2 regions of the Butyrivibrio sp. XBB1001 genome follow, and region 2 is predicted to be linked to the other one. Evidence: a T-box and tRNA genes for the amino acid it is inferred to sense, from the RefSeq annotation. Region 2 holds a T-box; the other holds one or more tRNA genes.

Region 1 (11,267 bases), 370 kb from region 2:
GAAATACCGGTGCATTTAGAAATCACTTCATAACATTCTCAACAAATCCTAGACTCATCGAGATCAAGGGCAGAGATATTGTTGAGAAGGTGCGTTACTGCATGGGATTCAACGAATGTAGCGATACAAATATCGAGAAGACCTTTAACCTGATTCTAATGACTGCTGTAGCTAATAAGCTAACACAGGCTGATATGCCAGAGAAGCTATACATAATCTCAGACATGGAGTTCAATTACTGTGCTGGTAATGCCGAGGCTACAAACTTCGAGCATGCTAAAGCAGAGTATGCAAGATACGGCTTCAAACTTCCACAGATAGTTTTCTGGAACGTGAACAGCCATGGCAAACAGCAGCCTGTTAAGATGAATGATCAGGGAGTAGCGCTTGTTTCAGGCTGCAGCCCACAGATTTTTTCAATGTTAAAAGAAGGTAACTTAGAACCATATAAATTCATGATGAGTATCCTTTCAGCTGAGCGCTACGAAAGGATAGCGGCATGAGTTAATAGAAGAGGCTGGGAGAATGAAGACTCCCAGCCGAGACTGGAAGGATAATTATGAATACTATTGAGATAAAGGGAAAAGTAAATACAGCTCTTTGCTACGCCAAGGTTGTTGAGGACGAGGCAATAGAGCAAATAAGACGAATGTGCGACTACCCTATGACTGAGGGCTCAAAGATCAGAATCATGCCTGACGTTCATGCTGGGAAGGGCTGCACAATCGGAACAACAATGACAATCACAGATAAGGCAGTGCCTAACGTGGTTGGTGTCGATATCGGATGTGGTATGTATACAGTTAATCTTGGCAAGCAGAAGATTGACCTGGAGAAGCTGGATATGGCTGCATTCACAATTCCTTGCGGACGCGAAGTGTGGGACGGAAGAATTGAGAAGTTCGACCTGACAGAGCTTCGTTGCTATCGCCAGCTAAAGGAGGCAAAGCGTCTCGAGAGATCTCTGGGCACTCTTGGCGGAGGTAATCATTTTATAGAGGTGGATAGAGCTGCTGATGGCACCCAATATCTTATAATCCACTCTGGCTCAAGAAATCTTGGCAAGCAGGTTGCTGAGTTATACCAGACTCTTGCGGTTGATCTTGATAAGGGAATCGGTGAGTATCTGGAGGCAAGAGAGGAACTGATCAAAGAGTACAAGGCACAGGGAAGACGTACCGAGATCCAGGCTGCCCTTAAGGAGCTTTACAACAAGAAGTATCATGAGGGACCAATGACAATGCCTGAGGATCTTTGCTACTTATCAGGCAAGTATCTTGAGGACTACCTTCACGATGTGGAGATATGTCAGAGATTTGCTAAGAGAAATCGTGAGAAGATGGCGGAGATTCTTTTAGAGAAAACAGGCCTTGTAGCTGGCGAGGCTTTTCACACAATTCATAACTACATTGATACTGAGGAGATGATCCTTAGAAAGGGCTCTATTGCAGCTCATAAGGGTGAGAAAGTTCTAATTCCTATCAATATGAGGGATGGTTCTGTCCTTGCCATAGGTAAAGGAAACCCTGAGTGGAACTACTCAGCTCCACACGGCGCAGGAAGACTTATGTCGAGATCAGCAGCCAGGAACAACCTTTCAATGGATGAGTACAAAGAGGCTATGAAGGGAATCTATACATCATCTGTCTGTGAGGCTACAATTGATGAGGCACCAATGGCCTATAAGTCACTGGATGACATTATCGATGTGATCAAGGAGTCCGTGGAGATTATTGATGTGATGAAGCCAATTTATAACTTCAAGGTATCTAATTAAATGTAGGTTTGTTGTCATTGGCCTGGCAGTATATTTTATACTACAAGGCTAATGACAACTAAAGATACTAGTGTTACTATACGATATAGAAAGAGATAAGCGGAGCAGATGCAAGCTCCCGGAAAGGAAAAGAAGAGACATGACAACAATGAATCGCAATTATTGCCTTTATAGCGAAAGTTATGAATCATCACTCCAGAGCAAATCAGAGTGGATGTTTAATTTCATGCGCTCATTTAAGGATAGGCAAATGCGAGAAAATGTTGTTTTGGCAAAGAATCGGATTGTATAAAAAACGGTTCAGAAGCTTATAGATAAACATGTTTGCGTACCGCTTACCTTAGATGACAAGGCAAGCGGTTTTTCTTTTGTCTAAATATGCAGAGTTGGCTCAATTGGTACAGCAAGGGAGCGACGCGAAGCTAGTCCCCGAAGGGGAAAAATCGCCATCCTGAAAGGGAATCTGGGTTTCCCACAAGGGGACTAGGCACGAAGTGCCGTCGCAGTCTCAGACTCTGCGCTATAGATTCGTGGTGTAATTGGATGCGTGGCCTCCGGGGGAGGCCGAGCTACGCATTCGGACGACGCGAAGCGAGGACGCAGCAGTCCCAAAACTTGCACGAGTGGCGAAGCTGGTAGACGCACCTGACTTAGAATCAGACGCAGTAATGCATGTGGGTTCGAATCCCACCTCGTGTACTTGGCAAATGCCAGAAAGGAGTTAGAAATGACACAGAATATTCCAGCGATCGATATGGTCGCTACGGGACAGAGAATTACTGATTTAAGAGTGGCAGCCGGTATGTCTGTTAGGGATTTACAGGATGTGTTCGGATTTGCTACTCCACAGGCGATTTACAAATGGCAGCATGGAACTGCTATGCCTACAATCGATAACTTAGTTGCTTTATCTGTTATCTTTGGCGTGGCTATTGATGACATCATTGTTTTAGGGGAAGGACTTTATGAACTAAGCGCATGAATTGAATATAGATAAGCAGGTGTGAATACGCCTGCACATGGTCCCATAGGCGTTGGGTGCGTGGCCTCCAGGGGAGGCCGAGCTACGCACTCGGAGGACGCGAAGCGACGACGGACACTGGCCTTTCACGTCAGAGATACCGGGTTCAAGTCCCGTTGGGATCATCTGCCTTCTTGGTCTAATTGGTTAGGACGTCAGCCTCTCAAGCTGGAGATGCCGGGTTCAAGTCCCGCAGGAGGTATTATGGGTGGGTATGCCTAGAAGCGAGGGCAAGAGTCTGTAAAACTCCCACATTTGAAACACCGCAGGTGCAATTCCTGCTCCACCCACTTATGTTTGCGTGACCGAGATGGCTTATGGTGCTGCCCTGCTAAGGCAGAGCACGGCTTTTCGTGCCGAAGGTTCGCCTGTGCGTAGCTCGGCCGTGCTAAACGGATGTCCCCCGGACATCCAGCACCCTTCCGCAAACGCTCCGGGTAGGTATGCCTAGTGGCGAAGGCAGGGGTCTGTAAAACCCTGACAACAGAAACAACGTGAGTTCGAGTCTCACCCTGCCCACTTAAGTGTCATCCGATGACACTATACAAACTGGTCCGGCGGGACGATAATACAAATGTAACAAAGATATGGAGCTGCCAAAGAGCAGCAGAAAGTTAAGAGGATTTATTTAAGAATGTACTACGTAACTATCAACAAGCAATTTAATAACAAACAGTTTATGCAGTTCTGCAAAAATCAGAAGTGCTTTGTTAGTTATGCAAATTGCAAGTTGGTGGAAAGTGGTCCAGGATCCAGAAAATGATGGATGGTCCGGAGCATTAAGAATAGATTAGGTCGATTAGATCTGTAACCACTTAGCTTGCAAAGTTAAGTGGTTTTTTAATGCAAAAAAGGAGATTAGAAAAATGGATTATCCAGTAATAGATGTTGAAACAACAGGAACACACATAAGAGAGTTGATAAGAGAAAGCGGTCATACAGTCACGGAAGTTTCCGAATACCTTGGGACTAGCACATCACTTGTCTATAGATACATAAGAGGAGATGTCCTTCCAAGTATAGACAGGATAGTGGCGCTTTCAGTATATCTTGAAGTTCCTATTGAGAGAATAATTGCAGTCGAGTAAGACTGCATCTTACGGTATGGGGTAATGGGTAGCCCACAGGACTTTGATTCCGGTAGTCTTAGTTCAAATCTGAGTGCCGTAGTAAGACGTAGTAGCCAAGATGGAAAGGCTCCGGACGCGAAGCGAAGCTAGTCCCCTTGTGGGACAACTCCGGGATCGTGAGTTCCCTTCGCAGGCTCGGAGTCGCAAGCATGGCATCCCTTGGATGCCTGCGACCTCACTATGTCTCTATATGGACTTGTAGCTCAAATGGTAGAGCGGGGGATTGAAAATCCCTGTGAGGCGGTTCGATACCGTCCGAGTCCACTACGCTTCCTTGGCAGAGCGGATATGCACCGGCCTTTTAAGCCGAGAGATGCGGGTTCAACCCCCGTGGGGAGCACTAAGCTGTTGTAGCTCAGTTGGAAGAGCAACGGTCTCTTGACGCGAGATAGCAAATCTGTGATTTGCGTGATCGAGCTAATCCAGACGGGAAACCGAAGGTCGTGGGTTCCCTCGCGGAGCTCGGAGTCGCAAGCGTGGCATCCCCCGGATGCCTGCGCCCCCACCAGCAGCACTGATGCGGCATAGTTCAATTGGTAGAGCACCTGACTGTTAAGTGAGATAGCAAATCTGTGATTTGCGTGATCGAACTTAGGCAGAGACGACTCAGGGTGTTGCAGGTTCCCTTCGCAGAGCTCGGAGTCGCAAGCATGGCATCCCCTGGATGCCTGCGACCCTGCTACCGCAGTTTTGGATACATAGCTCAATCGGCAGAGCGCCCGGCTGTTAACCGGGAGGTTGTGGGTTCAAGTCCCTCTGTATCCGCTTTTCCAGGATAGCTCAAGAGGTAGAGCACCCGCTTCATACGCGGAAGGTTATGGGATCCCTCGCAGAGCTCGGAGTCGCAAGCGTGGCATCCACCGGATGCCTGCGACCCGTTCCTGGGACTATAGGAAATTGATTGATATATTTTTTTCTACTGTCTGCTATAATAGAAATGATAATTTTTGCAGAAGTAAAAATTATTCTCCAACCTCGAGGCATGATTAACTGCAGGGATAATCTGGTATTAGTGCCACCAGATTCAGCTTAGAAGGGGCATGTGTGTCCGCTATCTCGTGCGTGATCATTGCGATGGAATCGGGGAGAAAGGAGAAGGAGCTTATGGCAAAATGTAAGGGTGTATCATCAAAGACACATACTCAGAAACAGCTTAATGATTATGCTAATCAACATAATCCAAACAACAAAGCTTTTAAAGCAAATAGGCAGAATCAAAAAGCTCTAAAAAACAAGGCACGTCAGATTGCATTCTGGCGAGATATTGAGCCGGCTGAATGGTATTGCTATAGTAATCCATTTGACTTTGAATAATTGCAAATGAGATGGTAGGGGTCGCATAGCGATCCCTATTTTAAAATTATAAAAGTTGTCAACAATCTAATTGCAATAAATTCATAAATGTGTTATATTACCTAAAACACAAACGTCCGGGAGGTGAATCATGACAACGCTAGTAACCTACTTCAGTGCTGAAGGAACCACAGCAGCGGTAGCAAAGGAATTCGCAGCTAAGATTGGCGCTGATCTTTTTGAGATAGTTCCAGAGCAGCCTTACACAGCTGCAGATATCAAGTGGACCAATCCACTTGCAAGATGTAACAAAGAGCAGATTGGTAAGAAGGATGTTCCTGTAAGTGGAAGAATTGAGAACTTTGACAACTATGATACTGTCTACATTGGCTTTCCTATCTGGTATGGCCAGGCGCCAAGAGTAGTATACACATTCTGTAAGGGCTATGATTGGAATGGCAAGACTATACACGCATTTGCCACATCTGGTGGAAGCGGAATAGGTAAGACAGCTGAGAAGCTTGGAGAATATGTTTCAGGAGCAGCATCAGTAGATGCTAAGCTTGCACATTCCGCATCAGAACTGTAATACGTGAGATTTTTACAAAATTGTCCTAACATGGTAATATATATTCTGCCGTGTTAGGGCTATTTTTATTGTAGATTATTTATGTATTGAAGGAGATAAATACCATGAAGTTGGGCATAGTAGGTTTACCAAACGTAGGTAAGTCAACACTTTTTAACTCACTCACAAATGCAGGAGCGCTTGCTGCGAACTATCCTTTCGCTACAATCGATCCTAACGTGGGAGTTGTAGCAGTACCTGATAAGAGGCTTAAGGCTCTTGGAGATCTTTATCATTCCAAGAAGGTTACACCAGCAACTATTGAGTTCGTTGATATTGCTGGACTTGTAAAGGGCGCATCTAAGGGCGAAGGTCTTGGAAACCAGTTCCTTGCTAATATTAGAGAGACAGATGCTATCGTGCATGTAGTAAGATGCTTTGAGGATCCTAACGTTGTACATGTAGATGGAAGCGTTGATCCAGCAAGAGATATCGAGACAATTAACCTTGAGCTTATTTTTGCTGACCTTGAGGTACTTGAGCGTAGAATTGCCAAGGTTACCAAGACAGCCAGAATGGACAAGACAGCGGCTAAAGAGCTTGAGCTTCTCAATAAGATCAAGGCTACTCTTGAAGACAACAAGATGGCAAGAGAGCTTGAAATTGAGGATGAAGATGAGAAGGCACTTATGAACAGCATGGATCTTCTCACATGGAAGCCAGTTATTTATGCAGCAAATGTCAAGGATGATGATCTTGCAGATGATGGCGCTTCTAACCAGTATGTACAGGCTGTAAGAGATCTGGCAGCTAAGTCTGGTAGTGAAGTATTTGTAATCAGCGCTCAGATCGAGGCTGAGATTTCTGAGCTTGACGAGGATGAGAAGGCAGAGTTCCTTGATAGCCTTGGCCTTACTGAGTCAGGTCTTGATAAGCTTATTGCAGCAAGCTACAGAACTCTTGGACTTATGAGCTTCCTTACATCTGGTGAAGATGAGACAAGAGCTTGGACTATCAAGATTGGTACTAAGGCTCCACAGGCAGCAGGTAAGATTCACACTGACTTTGAGAGAGGCTTTATCAAGGCAGAGGTTATCAACTACGAGGATCTTCTCCGCGAAGGCTCACTTTCCGCAGCAAGAGAAAAAGGACTTGTCCGCATGGAAGGTAAAGAGTACGTCGTTCAGGATGGAGATGTGATATTATTTAGGTTTAACGTGTGATACTGCAAAGCATCGCAGAAATATTGATGTGTAAGACAATGCAAGCTCGCTTGCGTATTGGTTTACATATCAATATTTGTATGAGGCGCGCAGCGCCTCAACGAGGAATTACGAAGTAATTCCGAGTCTGCGATGCTGACATATATATAACATGGAGGATATTATGCCTGACATAATGGGGAAAATGGATATTGCATTTCCGAATCTGCATATCTATTTAAAAGATGTTCCGAAGTCATTTTCAATATTTGGCTTTGATATTGCTTTGTATGGGGTGATCATAGGGCTGGGATTTTTCCTGGCGCTGCTGCTTATATCCAGAATGGCTAAAAAGACTGGTCAGAACCCTGATGATTACTGGGATATAGCGGTTTATATCATTGTCTTTTCCATAATAGGAGCGAGGATTTACTACGTGTTCTTCGCCTGGGATTATTACAAGGATAATCCGATAAGTGTGCTGTACATCAGAAATGGTGGACTTGCCATTTACGGAGGTGTTATTGCGGGCTTCCTTACGGCCTTCATTTACACCAAGGTCAAGAAAAAGAACTTCCTCATGATGGCAGATACTATCATGTATGGACTTCTTCTTGGGCAGCTAATTGGCAGATGGGGGAACTTTACTAACAGAGAGGCTTTTGGAGAATACACAAATGGCCTTCTGGCAATGAGACTTCCCGTTGATGCTGTAAGGGGCGGCGAGATCACAGCTCTTATGAAAGAGCATATGAGCGCAGCCACAAATTACATTCAGGTGAGCCCTACATTCCTATATGAGAGCCTTTGGAATCTGTGCCTGTTGATACTTCTTTTTATCTACTGCAAGCACAAGAAGTTTAACGGCGAGATAGTTCTTTTGTATCTTGCAGGCTACGGCCTTGGCAGATCATGGATCGAGGGCCTTCGCACAGATCAGCTTATCATGCACACTACAGGACTTCCAGTTTCACAGATGCTGGCTATATGCCTTGTAATCTTTGGAGTTTTAGCGGATGTTATAGTAAGAATCAGGATCATGGGAAAAGAAGTTTCCACCTGGCCTGAAGCAGCAGAAGCAGAAAAAGAGACATCTGAAATAGAGACATCTGAGAAAGAAACATCTGAAAAAGAGACAAAAACAGAATAAGTTATATTGAAGATAGCAAATGAGTTATTTATTACTTGAAAGAGTGATAGATAGCTCTTTTTTTATCTCTTTTTTGCCTCATATCTTTCTGCAAGTTAAACACTCTGACATGAATTATTAATTTTTCATAAATAAAAATTCTGTTCTACAACATATTCTTACTCTTTTGTTACCCACCACAACATATATTTAACATTTGTTAATTTGCTAATTTGGATGCAAAAACGGGGTTGTTTTAATAAAAAAATTAACCTATAATACATTTAGGTGGTAAAAAGTGTCACAAAGTGGTAAAAAGTGGTAGAAAAAGTGGTAAAATAATTTGGGAACAGCGTTTAAAGGTGAATACAGTCATTCCATAGATGCTAAGGGAAGACTCATAATGCCTGCTAAATTCCGCGAACTCCTTGGCGAACAATTTGTGGTGACTAAGGGATTTGACGGATGCCTTTTTGTGTTCTCTGAAGAAGGGTGGGAAGCCTTTGAGGAGAAACTACAGGCCCTTCCTATGGATAAGCCTGAGGCCAGAATGCTGGGAAGATTCTTTATCGCTGGAGCCATCGACGCTGAAGTGGACAAGCAGGGCAGAATACTGATTCCTGCAAATCTTTTAGCTCATGCCAAGATCGAGAAAGAGGCTGTGATCGCCGGAGTCGGCAACAGAGCTGAAATCTGGAGCAAGGCTGAGTGGGAGAAGGCTAGCACCTTTGATGACATCAATAGCATTGCTGCGAAGATGAGCGAGTACGGTTTGAGTATTTAAGGAAAAGACATGGAATTTAAACATTATTCGGTGCTTCTTAATGAGTGCCTGGACAATTTGAATATTAAGCCTGATGGAATCTATCTTGATGGTACTCTGGGCGGAGCCGGTCACTCTTTTCACATAGCAGAGAGACTTACCGCGGGCGGACATCTCTACGGGACTGACCAGGATGAGGATGCTATTGCTGCGGCTACTAAGAGACTTGAGCCCTTTGCGGACAGAGTCACCATTATCAGAGATAATTACGAGAATGCAGTTACAAGACTCCGTAATCTTGGAGTTAAGGGCGTGGATGGAATTCTTTTGGATCTTGGAGTATCTTCCTATCAGCTTGATAACGCTGAAAGGGGATTTACCTACAAGGAGGATGTGCCTCTTGATATGAGAATGGATCAGAGACAGACCCTTACAGCCAGAGATATTGTCAACGACTATTCTGAGACAGAAATCTTCCACATCATAAGAGACTATGGCGAGGACAAGTTCGCCAAGAACATCGCCAAGCACATCTGCATAGAGAGAGCTAAGGCTCCAATTGAGACTACATTCCAGCTTAACGACATTATAAAGGCAGCAATTCCAGCCAAGATGAGGGAAAAGGGAGGACATCCTTCCAAGAGGACCTATCAGGCTATCAGGATTGCGCTCAATAGAGAACTAGATGTGCTGCAGAACTCCCTTGATGGATTCATAGATTTTTTGAATCCGGGAGGAAGACTATGCGTTATAACCTTCCATTCACTGGAAGATCGTATAACCAAGAATAACTTCCGAACAAATGAGAACCCTTGCACTTGCCCACCCAACTTCCCAGTTTGCGTGTGTGGCAAGGTCTCCAAGGGTAAGGTTGTGACCAGGAAGCCTATTTTGCCAAGTGATGAAGAACTTGCAGAAAATAAGAGATCACAGAGCGCTAAACTCAGAGTATTTGAGAAGGCTGGCGAATGAGTCTTGGACAACAATCATCAAGCAGCTAATCGCATCTAGGAATACAGAATATTAGAAATAAAGAAATACAGATATAAAGAAATACAGATATTAAGAAATACAGAAACATAGAAGTACACAAATTCGGAAATTCAGAATAGAAAAGGAGGATGAACATGGCAAACAGATATGTTTATGGAAATACTGTTAGAAAAGTAAATAGACCAGAAAGTCAGCCCAGGCCACTCCATGTTCAGCCTGAGAGAAAAAGAAGACATCATATGAGCCTTGGCTATTTGCTGTTTTTATCAGTGGCTGTCATGCTAATGGTTGTGACTCTGTCCTGGTATATTTCTCTTCAGTCACAGATCACAAACTCTGTTAAGAACATTGCTACACTTGAGAGTCAACTTAACACATTGAAACAGGAGAATGATGAGGCGTATAATAGAGCGAATGGAAATGTTGACCTCGAGGAGGTTAAGAGAATAGCCATTCAGGAATATGGAATGACCTATGCATCAGAGGGACAGATCGTTACTTACTCTGATGGAGGCGGCAACGACTATGTTCGTCAGGTTGCTCCGATTCCACAAAGTGATGGAAAGTGATGTGCCGTAGATGAGACAAAAGAAAAAGCCAAATGGTCAGAAATTTACTTATGGAATGAGAAAAAAGCTGTTAGTACTATTTGTTTTAGTACTAATGGCTTTCGTTGGATTAGGGGTCAGACTCATTCTGATCACTCAGAATAATGGAGAAGAGTACGAGAGGCAGGTTTTGTCACAGCAGCAGTTTGACTCAACAACCTTGCCATTCAGGCGAGGAGAGATACTTGATGCCAACGGAACGATCCTTGCCTACAGTGAGAAGGTCTACAACCTGATCCTGGATGCCAAGCTTCTTTTAAGAGATGAGAAATATCTCGAGCCCACTTTAAAAGCTCTCGTAACTGAATTTGAGCTTGATGGAGGGCAGATCAGAAACTATCTTAGTGATCATCCAACATCTCAGTACTACGTTCTGGCAAAAAAGCTATCTTATGAGCAAATAGCTGATTTCCAGGAGATGATAACTCCCGGTACAGAAAAATATGATGAAAACATCCAGGGTGTCTGGTTTGAATCAGGATACATAAGGAAGTATCCAAACGGGTCGCTTGCCTGCGATATCATTGGTTTTACAACTGGTGATAACAATGGTATGTATGGCCTTGAGGAATACTACAATGACGTCCTGAGCGGAACTACAGGAAGAGAGTACGGCTATATCGATGATGATTCAAATCTTGAGAGGACTACAATTCCTGCAACTGATGGAGATAGCATAGTTACTACAATTGATGGTAACCTTCAGAATATTGTTGAGAAGTATCTTCAGGAATTTAATGACGAATATGTCAACAACGTCCGTGAGGGTAATGGAGCCAATAA
Region 2 (11,267 bases):
CCTCGTAGATTTCACCGTGCATGTTAATTTTACTGGTATATCTTTTACCACCAAAGCCGCATCTAAGGCTGTAGATTTCAATACCCTCATAAATATCTATGTAAAAGAAATTCTTATCCCAGAGCCTAAATCCTATCTTGTTTATGCCATCTGTAAAATTATTGTGCACAACCTGCATCATGATAGGAAAGATGCCAACACCCTTTTGTTCTATGTCATAGCATTTACCATCAAGCTTGGATAACCATTCGTAAATAAGGTGGTTCTCATTTCTGACATTGTAGGATCTCACAGCTGTTTTAAAGCTTGCACGCTTATTATTTGATGAAACCGCATATCTTCTAGGTGTTCCCTTTGTCATCTTAATATTGCGTTCCTTCCAGCCACCAGAACAGATTATTGGATAGTTGTTGCTGCGGCCACTTACAAACTTACAAATTGCCTTAAGCTTATTAAGATCAGCAAAATTTTCAGGTTTTGATTCCTCTTCTATTACCAGCTCCTTCATATAGTTTCTGATAATTGTTGCCATTTTACTAGTCTGGAAAATATCGCTATTTCCGCCATTTGTGACTACAACCATATCAACATCAGGATATACAAATACATTTTGTCCCAGCATTCCGTTATAGGCAAAAGAGCCCGGTCTGTCGTCATTTATCCATAGCTGATAACCATAGTGTTCATTATCAGGTTTTCCTGTCTCAATCTGCCATTTTGTGGATTCTTCCACCCACTCTTTTGGCACAATCTGATGTCTATCCCACATGCCATCTTGCAAATATAACTGTCCAAGCTTGGCCATATCTTCTATCCTGATAAACAGGCCCCATCCGCCTTTTGTGATGCTCTGAGGGCAGCTCTCCCAATAGGTTCTAAGTATTCCCATTGGCATAAAAATCTTCTCTTTTATGTAATCATAGGCGCTCATCCCAGTCTTTTCTGTGATGATCGCAGATAGCATGTAAGTATTCATGCTATTGTATTCAAACATGGCCCCTGGCTCAAATTTAAAAGAAGCCTCCAGAAAGCTCTTTCTCCAATCGTTGCCGCTTATAGCTCCAGCTTCACTAAAATCTACTCCGCTGCTCATAACAAGAAGGTTTTTAACTGTAATATTTTTCTTAAGGAACCCGAAAGGACTCATTCTGGAACTGAAGATATCGCTTAATTTTTCATCAAGAAACAGTTTTCCCTCAGAAACCAGGATACCAATAGCCATGCCTATAACGCTCTTACACATGGAAAAAGAGACATGCCAGGTGTCCATATCGTAAGGCTCAAATGCGCATTCTGCCACTACCTTACCATGGCGAAGCGCCATGAACTTATGAATATTGCAATCTTTTGACTCATTAAGGTCTCTTATAAGGGACGCAAAAAAAGCAGAACTAAGTCCCTGGGATTCTGGTGATCTTCTCTCAAGATAAGTTTCTCCAATAACACTTTCATGAGAAAATTCCGGTTTCTGCGGATGATAATCAACCTTACTGATCTCGCCAGTTTCTCTGGCTACCAGTTTCATCAAAAGTCCACCGACGTCTAGTTCTGCTCTTGGCATTTATATTACCCCCTAACAAATTTCAGTCATCAAGTAAGTATCGCAAGGGGAGATGTCTATTATTTTTTATATTTAAGTGCTCTCATGGAGTTGAGTATTGCAATGACAGCAACACCTACATCTCCAAATACAGCAAGCCACATAGTAGTAAGTCCCAACGCTCCAAGTACAAGGATTATAAGCTTAACAGCCAGCGCAAATACAATGTTCTCTTTTACAATTCTCATTGTCTTGCGGGCAATTCCGATAACTGAAGCAATCTTGGAAATATCATCATCCATTATGACAACGTCTGCCGCTTCAATAGCAGCATCACTTCCAAGAGATCCCATAGCGATACCAACATCAGCTCTCATAAGTACTGGAGCATCATTTATACCATCTCCGACAAATGCAAGCTTACTACCATTATCCATTGAAGAAAGTAATTTTTCAACCCTGCTGACTTTATCGGCCGGAAGAAGCTCTGCAATTACCTGATCTATGCCAACTTTTTCAGCCACATCCTTTGCAGCCTTTTCTCTATCTCCAGTAAGCATAATGGTCTTTTTAACGCCAGTTTCCTTAAGGCTCTTTATCGCTTCTGCAGATGTCTCTTTTATAACATCAGAAATTATGACAGCTCCCAGGTAATTTCCATCAAGAGCGACATAAACGACTGTTCCTGCTCTGTCTATAGCTTCATACTTTATATTCCTGCTTTCAAGCAGTCTCTTATTTCCAAGAAGCAATTCTTTTCCCTGATAAAAAGAGATAACGCCGTGGCCAGACTCTTCCTTTGTTCTGGACTCATCAATAAGCGCATTATCGATCTTATTTTTAGTACCACCACTAAATATTCCCTCTTCATAGGCAGTGCAAATTGATCTGGCAATAGGATGGTTTGATAAAGACTCTCCATGTGCTGCAATCTTTAAAAGCTCAGCCTCAGATGATAAAAGGCCTTTGTTATAAATAATCTCAGTAACCTTAAACTCACCCTTTGTTATGGTTCCTGTTTTATCAAAAACAACAGTGTCAACCTTTGATACAGATTCAAGGTAATTGCTGCCCTTTACAAGAACACCAATCTTGGATGAAGCTCCAATTCCGCCAAAGAATCCAAGAGGAACTGAAATAACAAGTGCACATGGGCAAGATACAATAAGGAAAATGCAGGCTCTTCTTATACTGTCAGCCCATGGAAGAAGGCCAAAAATCGGAGGAATAATAGCAAGTAAAAGAGCTCCTATAGTCACAACCGGAGTATATACCCTTGCAAATCTTGTTATAAAATTCTCCATTCTGGACTTCTTGTTGCTGGCATTTTCAACAAGTTCAAGAATTTTAGAAACTGTTGAGTTTTCATAATCTTTTTCAACCTTGACCTTGATTATGCCCTCCCCATTAACGCAGCCGCTTATAACTTCATCTCCAGAAACTGCTTTTCTTGGAACTGACTCTCCTGTAAGAGCAGCTGTATCAATAAAGCTCTCGCCTTCTATAACTGTGCCATCCACAGGTATCTTTTCTCCAGCGCGAACAAGAATAATATCTCCAACGCTAACTTCCTCAGGATCAACTTCTGTCACATTACCATCAGCATCTACAAGGTTTGCTGACTCTGGAGCAATACTCATAAGTTCAGTTATAGACTGCCTGGACTTTCCAACTGCTACAGACTGGAATAATTCACCAATCTGGTAAAAAAGCATTACGGCAAGAGCCTCTGAATACTCCTGAATTCCAAAAGCGCCAAAGGTTGCGATCATCATAAGGAAATTCTCATCAAAAACCTGTCCGTGACTTATGTTGATACAGGCCTTTTTGATTACATCGTAGCCAATAACTGCATAAGGGATTGCATATATTATTAGTGTAACAAACCATGGAAGAGGCTCAAGCACACCTGTTTTATCAAGTATAAGAAGTACTACGAAAGCTATTAGTACAGCAATTATTCTGTTTCTTACTTTTTTCTGTTTTTTTGTCATACAAGTATCCTCTGATACACTTAATCATGTAGTCTTTCTGCCAAATATAATTCACTTATAAGTATGTCTGAATAGCTCATAGACCATTTAATATGTCAGGCTTCGATTTCGCAGTCAGGTTCAACCTTCTTGCAAGCCTTGACTGCCTGTTCAAAAACGCTGTCAAATACGTCATCAGCTGCTTCAAGAATAAATTTCTGAGTCATAAAATTAACTCTTGCGTTTACAACACCTTCAATCTTCTTGACAGCATCTTCCATCTTAGCTGCACAGTTAGCACAATCAACTTCACACTTAAATGTCTTCTTCATATCTATATCTCCTTTTTACATTAGAATTTTTTATTATTAACTTTCAGATTTAATTCTGAAAGCTATATTCTGTATCATTCCTCAATATGATTAAGTCCCTGATCAATAATGGTTCTAACATGATCATCAGCCAAAAAATAGATTATGGACTTACCTTCTCTTCTGTTTCCAACCAGCTTACTCTGTTTAAGAACCTTGAGCTGATGAGAAATTGCTGACTGAGTCATATTAAGTGTCTCTGCAATATCGCATACACACATTTCCTGCTCAAACAAAGCAAACAGAATCTTTATTCTGGTTGAATCTCCAAAAACCTTAAAAAGCTCTGCAAGATCATATAATTCATCTTCATCAGGCATAAGCCTCTTGGTCTTAAGAACTACATTACTGTGGGTGCAGAACTCATCGCACAGCTCAACATCATTCATTGCCATAGAAATCACCTCTTTTAATTCAAACATATGAATATCTGTTCATATGTTTAATCTATCCCATATATTCATTTTTGTCAACAAAAAAATGAGCTATTTCTTTTTTCTTTAGAAATAGCTCAAACCCACTAATATTTTCCTATTACAATCGAGTAGAAGACGGTCAGTCTTCCTACTCGTCTGCGAGCCGCTGGTCAGCTTAGCTGACATATTTCATATCAGCGGCTCTGCAATATAAAAGGCCAGTTGCTGAAATATTATCAGCAACTGGCCTTAAAAGTTTAAGGAATCAGAACTCCATCAGCATCAAATGAATAGTTCTTGCCCCACTTCTTAATAGTTTCAGACTTGGCAAGCTTTCCATCAGCCTTAGTATAGTACTTAGCTCCGCCAACAGTGATCCATGTACTCTTAGTCTGTCTACCATCAGCCTTGAAGTAATAGGTATCACCATCAATGTCTACAAATCCAGTCTGCATTACGCCTTCTTCATCGAAGTAATAAGTTGCGCTCCACTTGTCCTTAAAGCCTTTTACCATCTTGCCATCCTTAGCAAAGTAGTAAGTCTTGCCATTTTCCGTATAGAATACGTTTTTCTGAAGAGTGCCTCTTTTACTAAAGAGATAATATTCTCCATCAATCTTCTGCATTCCTGTAAGATACTGGCCATCTTCTGTTACAAAGTAAACAGAACCATACTTTGTTGTCCATGTACCCTTAATTTTTTCTGGATCTTCTGGTTCATCCGGGTCATCTTGCCCCTTAATTGTATATTCAGGTGACAGGAAGTAGATGTTCATTATACTTCCGTCATCATAAGCATCCGTACCATCACAAGTCCACTCTACGCCATTAACGATAAGCTTTGGATTATCTGCAAACTCATGTGTATAATAATATTCACTGTTAATATGTAACAGTACCTTGAAACGATACCTGCCCTCTGAGAAGTAATCCTTATCATCTGCGGTTACTGGAATGAACTGCTCATGCAGATACTTCTGCCAGTGAATGCTCATAAATGTAACGGTATCAGGACCATCAAATGTAAGATTTTCATATTTTTGGCCCTCTACAAATATCTTTTCAATATTTGATTTGGCATTAATAGTTTCAATCTTATGCTTGCCCGCTTCTGGCAATTTACTATACTGATATCTCAACTCTGTGAGAGCTGAGATAGGCTTCAGATCTGATTTTACTGCTCTTACATATACTGTATAGGAACCAAATGGAAGACCTTTCTTATAAAATGCATTTGTAGGGTCAAAGAAATTATCCTCAGTATAGAAAGATTCCTGAGCAATAATAATTTCGTATTTATCAGCACCTCTGTATGGATCAAAACGTATTACTCCATTTTCTACTCTTACTCTTGAAAGGTACTCTCCATAAGTGAATTTTGAGTAAAACTCAGGAGAATCAACCACAGCTGATAACACAGTTGCTTTATCTTCTGGTCCATATGCCCTTGATACTAAAGAACAATCTCTGCCATCCATATAGTATTCACAATCAGCATCTAATAAATAATTATAATTATTATTTTTATACTCAGGATCAATTTCTACTCTGAATCGTGCCTTATAATAACCTACATCAAACCTGTCTTCTTTATAGCTTTCAAAATCGCCTTCTTCGTTCTTTCTTACCCATTCAAGGAAAGTAACCTTGATTCCATTAGTCTCTGGGATAAGTGTAGGTTCTACGCATTTACCATAATCAACAATGGTAAAGGTAAGCGAAGGATCTGATTTTATATTAGCTTTTGAAATTATTGTAGGTTCGGGTAATTCAGGAGCTTCTAACTCATATATTGGAGAAGCAAACGTCATGCTAGTTAAGTTAAAATTCTCATCATATGTAGTACCTACCCAACGCCAACCGATACCATTAACATAAAGTCTAAAATTTGGATCTAATTCATAATTATTGTAACAATCACGAATTTTAACTGATAAAAGAGCTCTATACTTTCCTTCAATGAATCTTGCAGCATCCTCCCAGTCACCGTATGGATTATTAGGATCATATTTTTCAGAATGAACCTGCCATCCTTTAAAAGTATATTCTAGTGCAGTATTAAAGCTGTTAAATGTTGGAGCCACGCAATCTTGCCCAAATTTACCCATCTTTTTTAGGTCATCAGAAGAAACCGAATCCTCTGTAATAGTAACTATCTTCGGTTCTGGTTCCGGATCTGGTTTCTCCATAGCGTATGCATATTCAATATCATAGGTCTGAGAAATAGGCTTAAAATTCTGTTTTGTGGCTGTTATATGTAGCATATATTTGCCAGGAGTAAAGCCCATATTAAAGAAATTATATATAAGATCAACCCTGTTTGTAGTAGCTATGATTGGGTCATGACCATCCACCTTCACAAAATATAAGCAATTCTCTGCATACGCATCAAATGTAAGGATATCCTCCTCAATCTTAACATTTGTGAGTGGTCTAAGAACAATATCATCAGCAACAAAGTCATAAGTAAGCTCTGCTGTCTGCGAAGAAACCTCATAAGTATGTTTTTTTAATGCTCTAACTGTTACTTTATAAGAACCACTTGAAAGACCAATTTCATTGCAATACTTATTAAGATTATAAGGTATATTAGAGGTAGTTATTGCTCCATTATCAACAACAATATCGTAAAAATAGTCATCACCAATAGAGTCAATATACAGCCATCCATCATTAATATATGCATTAAGGGTAGGAAGCGAAGAATTATCCATTGGCTTTACTTCTTCGGCTGCAGCTTCTAAAGGAGTAACTTCTTCTGGAAGTTCTTCTTTTACTTCAGGCACTTCTTCTTTAATTTCTTCAGTTATATCTTCAGTAACTTCTTCTGCTACCACTTCAGTCGTCTCACTCTCAACAGGAGTGTCAGCAAAAGCTGTAACAGGCTGAAGAACAAGGCCTGCACACAATGTTAGAGCTAGCAATTTCGTTAGAAACTTTTTACTCATGTAATCCCACCTTTCTCATAAGAAAACCTTTTGCGAAATGGCGTCTTTTTTGATTTCAAAAAGGAGCGCCACCATTTTTAATTTTATAATGTATTAAAATGAAAAAACATTAACCTTTAGTTAGTATTTTTAGATTTAATTTTATAAAAAAAGCCTGTATTTTCGCGTATTTACGAAAATACAGGCCAATTAAATCTAGTATTTATCAGAATGTTACTTTCTTGTATGACTTCTTGCCCTTACGAACCATAACGCCTTCAGCAAATACATCCTTGGTGTATGTTGTCTTAACGTCTGATACCTTCTCGTCGTTAAATGTAACACCGCCCTGCTCTACAGCACGTCTTGCTTCACTTCTTGTGTTGCAAAGGCCTGCAGAAACAAGTACCTGAAGAATATCAATAACTCCATCTCTGAAGTCCTCTTCCTTGAGGCTTGTAGCTGGAACGTTAGTCATGTCAGAACCACCTGCAAAAAGCGCTCTAGCAGCATCCTGCGCCTTCTGAGCTTCCTCTTTACCGTGTACAAGAGCTGTAAGCTCAAATGCAAGAATTTCCTTCTTCTCATTGATCCTTGAGTCATCCCACTTCTCCATCTCAAGGATTTCCTCGATAGGAATAAATGTAAGCATCTTAATGCACTTATCTACATCAGCATCGCCAACGTTTCTCCAGTACTGATAGAAATCAAATGGTGATGTCTTATTAGGATCAAGCCATACAGCATTTCCAGCAGTCTTACCCATCTTCTTGCCCTGAGAGTCTGTAAGAAGGGTAATAGTCATTGCATGAGCGTCCTTACCAAGTTTTCTTCTGATAAGCTCTGTTCCGCCCAGCATATTGCTCCACTGATCATCTCCACCAAATTCAAGATTACAGTTGTACTTCTGGAACATGTAGTAGAAGTCGTAAGACTGCATGATCATGTAGTTGAACTCAAGGAAAGAAAGTCCTTTTTCCATACGCTGCTTGTAGCACTCAGCTCTAAGCATATTGTTAACTGAAAAACATGCACCAACCTCGCGAAGAAGTTCAATGTAGTTAAGGTTTAAAAGCCAGTCTGCGTTGTTGACCATCATAGCCTTGCCTTCACCAAAGTCGATGAATTTCTCCATCTGCTTCTTGAAGCACTCTGCATTGTGATCGATGTCTTCTCTTGTAAGCATCTTTCTCATATCAGTTCTACCTGATGGATCACCGATCATTGTTGTACCGCCACCAATAAGGGCGATTGGCTTATTGCCAGCCATCTGAAGTCTCTTCATAAGAGTAAGCGCCATGAAGTGACCTGCAGTAAGGGAATCTGCTGTACAGTCAAAACCAATATAGAATGTTGCCTTACCTGTGTTAACAAGCTCTCTTATCTGCTCTTCATCTGTTACCTGGGCAATAAGTCCTCTTGCCTTTAACTCTTCAAAAATCTGCATTACGCACCTCCAAAATTATGTATGATTGCGAGAAGAAAGGAAACTTCCGCTTCACTAAACTCGAAAGAATCTCGTTAAGTGTCCGGAAGTGGTTCGAACTAGCTTCGATAATACCTCAGCAAGTTCTCTACACAAAAAAAGTCCTTCGCAATCATTATTGATTACGAAGGACGAATAATTCGTGTTACCACCTTCATTCACACATAGCTCACGCTATATGCCTCAGTAAGTACGGCTCAAAAAATAAGCGATACTCTCTTGATATAACGGTCAATACCGGCAGATCATACTAATTCCAAAGGAACATTCCGACCTGCAGCTCACGGAGGTATTCATCATCGCTCTTAACATACGCCTCTCACCAACCGGCTATTCTCTGTTGTCAGCCTGCGATTCTTACTTATTCCGATCATCGCTATTTCTATTTACTTAGATATATTAGTTTTTTTATTAATAAAAGTCAAGGAAAAAACGTATATCATCAGGTGTCAAAAATATTCTTTTTCACCTTACATACTACCTGAAGCATAACAAACATAATAAATGTATCGATTGGAAGCATCACGGCATTGGATGCAATTCTTGCTGGAAGAATAGCTGCTATAGCTTTTCCATAAAGCATATTAAGCCACAAAGTATTTAAAATAATATTGCAGACTATCTTAACAGATATCTGAGCACAAATTACTCTCCAAAGCTTTACAGGCTTATTATAGATAAAAATGCCATATAAAAAGGCTCCTATCATAGCTGTTAGAGTAAATCCAGGGAAGAAATCTCCATCTCCACTTATAAACCACTTAACAACGTCCATGGTTCCGCCAAAGATTGCTCCAATCCATGGTCCAAACAGGTAATCTACTATCTGATTGGGAAGCCCTGAAAAACCGATACGTACATACTGGCCAAATTTGATTGTCGCTACCTGCCCCAAGATAATAGCAAGAGCTCCCATAAGGCCACATATAGTAAGAACCTTAGTTTCTTTTAGCTGAGTCAGAGAGCCAAAAGTTCTTTTAAAAAAGTTTTCTTTTCCAGTTACAGATTGATTTTTAGACATAATAATACCTCCTTTGCAGTTTTCCTTTAACCACATCAGAGGCATGATAATAATCCTTATACATGATGTAGCAGCGGGATGCGACACTAAAACCGCGAGTCAAAAACTCTTCGTCCCGATGACAACTCCCTGTTCACCAGGCACTTAACGCTCTAACGTCTACTCTGCATAAACATTTTTTATTTGCACATATAATACTGTAATATCCTGCAAATTGCAATGGATTTTATGAAATTAAATATCAAAAAATATTACCAATCAAGATTACTGCTCTCAATCTTTTTATCTCTGATCATAAGATCATTGAGGGCTTCCTCTGGAGATTTGCCTTCAAAGAGAACCTGATTAACTGCAGTTACAATAGGCATCTCCACATCATATTTCTCTGCAAGAAGTCTTGCTGCCTTGGCACTATACACGCCTTCAACAACCATTTTGACTTCATCCATAGCTTCCTGCATAGATTTGCCCTGACCAATAAGGATACCTGCTCTTCTGTTTCTAGAGTGCATAGAAGCACAGGTAACAACAAGATCTCCAATACCTGAAAGTCCGCTAAAGGTCTCAAATTTACCACCCATAGCCATTCCAAGTCTTCCAATTTCTGCTATGCCTCGAGTTATAAGGGCCGCTTTAGCATTGTCTCCAAGCCCATAGCCATCAGCAATACCAGAAGCAAGTGCAATAACATTTTTAAGAGCTGCACCAATCTCTATTCCAAGCATATCTGGACTGATGTAAACTCTGAAAACATTACTCATAAAGACATTCTGAACAAGCCTTGCTGTTTCCTTGTCAAAAGCTCCAACTACAATAGATGTAGGCATGCCCTTTCCAACCTCTTCTGCATGTGAAGGGCCAGATAGTACACAGACCTGGCTTCCTGGAAGTTCATCAAGAATAACATCTGACATGACCATAAGGCTCTGCTCCTCTATACCCTTTGAGCAGTTAACAATGATCTGAGGATGTTCATCAGTGCTATTAATATAAGGCTTCATCTGTCTTACAGTCTCTCTCATATGAGAAGATGGGACAACTAAAACTACGATGTCCTTATCCTTTATAGCTTCCTCCATACTGCAGGTAAACTTAACAGAATCATCCAAAATAACACCTGGAAGCTTGTCTTCGTTCCCGTGATAAGCTCTAAGCTTATCTACTGTTTCCTGTCTTCTGGACCAAATAGTAATATTATGACCATTATTTTTAAGAAGGTAACCAAGGGCAATTCCCCAGCTACCAGCACCTATAATGCCTATTTCTTTTACCAAGATCAATTTTCTCCTACGATTAATCTATCTTATTCTTTTTGAAAATATAGGTCTTTCTCTCCTGACCCGCAAGGAGCTTTTTGATATTTCCTCTATGCTGATAAAAAGCAAGGAAAGTAAGGAATCCCAAGAGCACATACACTTCAATAAGGTTAGCCTGTGGCAATCCGCCAAAAAGTCCCATCTGGCCATAGATTATAGACATAACAAGAAGTGCGGTGTAGTAAAACAAACTGCAAACAGAGACAATGTGGAATAA

What was found. A T-box is a leader RNA that pairs with one kind of tRNA and senses whether it is charged. The one in region 2 lies ahead of tyrS (tyrosine--tRNA ligase), so its partner is inferred to be a tRNA-Tyr.
Region 1: it has a tRNA-Tyr gene. The T-box ahead of tyrS (tyrosine--tRNA ligase) is inferred to sense a tRNA for this amino acid. The anticodon was not compared.

Annotation. Positions count from the first base shown of each region.
Region 1 covers NZ_AUKA01000001.1:625,508-636,774, reverse strand. Annotated here, with positions in the region: gene G631_RS0102805 (DUF2828 family protein) at 1-503, shown strand, start outside; gene G631_RS0102800 (RNA-splicing ligase RtcB) at 560-1,777, shown strand; tRNA gene G631_RS0102795 (tRNA-Leu) at 2,395-2,476, shown strand; gene G631_RS0102790 (helix-turn-helix domain-containing protein) at 2,505-2,759, shown strand; tRNA gene G631_RS0102785 (tRNA-Glu) at 2,927-3,000, shown strand; tRNA gene G631_RS20865 (tRNA-Tyr) at 3,005-3,088, shown strand; tRNA gene G631_RS0102780 (tRNA-Tyr) at 3,234-3,317, shown strand; gene G631_RS17770 (helix-turn-helix domain-containing protein) at 3,665-3,886, shown strand; tRNA gene G631_RS0102765 (tRNA-Phe) at 4,121-4,192, shown strand; tRNA gene G631_RS0102760 (tRNA-Lys) at 4,197-4,268, shown strand; tRNA gene G631_RS0102755 (tRNA-Asn) at 4,621-4,693, shown strand; gene G631_RS0102750 (hypothetical protein) at 5,033-5,242, shown strand; gene G631_RS0102745 (flavodoxin) at 5,373-5,810, shown strand; gene ychF (redox-regulated ATPase YchF) at 5,915-7,012, shown strand; gene lgt (prolipoprotein diacylglyceryl transferase) at 7,176-8,141, shown strand; gene mraZ (division/cell wall cluster transcriptional repressor MraZ) at 8,464-8,904, shown strand; gene rsmH (16S rRNA (cytosine(1402)-N(4))-methyltransferase RsmH) at 8,914-9,855, shown strand; gene G631_RS0102720 (cell division protein FtsL) at 10,011-10,445, shown strand; gene G631_RS0102715 (penicillin-binding transpeptidase domain-containing protein) at 10,456-11,267, shown strand, end outside.
Region 2 covers NZ_AUKA01000001.1:255,974-267,240, forward strand. Annotated here, with positions in the region: gene G631_RS17600 (serine hydrolase domain-containing protein) at 1-1,561, opposite strand, end outside; gene G631_RS0101115 (heavy metal translocating P-type ATPase) at 1,621-3,534, opposite strand; gene G631_RS0101120 (cation transporter) at 3,630-3,845, opposite strand; gene G631_RS0101125 (ArsR/SmtB family transcription factor) at 3,920-4,279, opposite strand; gene G631_RS19800 (N-acetylmuramoyl-L-alanine amidase family protein) at 4,558-7,248, opposite strand; gene tyrS (tyrosine--tRNA ligase) at 7,454-8,674, opposite strand; T-box leader at 8,838-9,096, opposite strand; gene G631_RS0101140 (folate family ECF transporter S component) at 9,156-9,734, opposite strand; THF riboswitch at 9,804-9,903, opposite strand; gene G631_RS0101145 (NAD(P)H-dependent glycerol-3-phosphate dehydrogenase) at 9,986-11,008, opposite strand; gene G631_RS0101150 (glycerol-3-phosphate acyltransferase) at 11,028-11,267, opposite strand, start outside.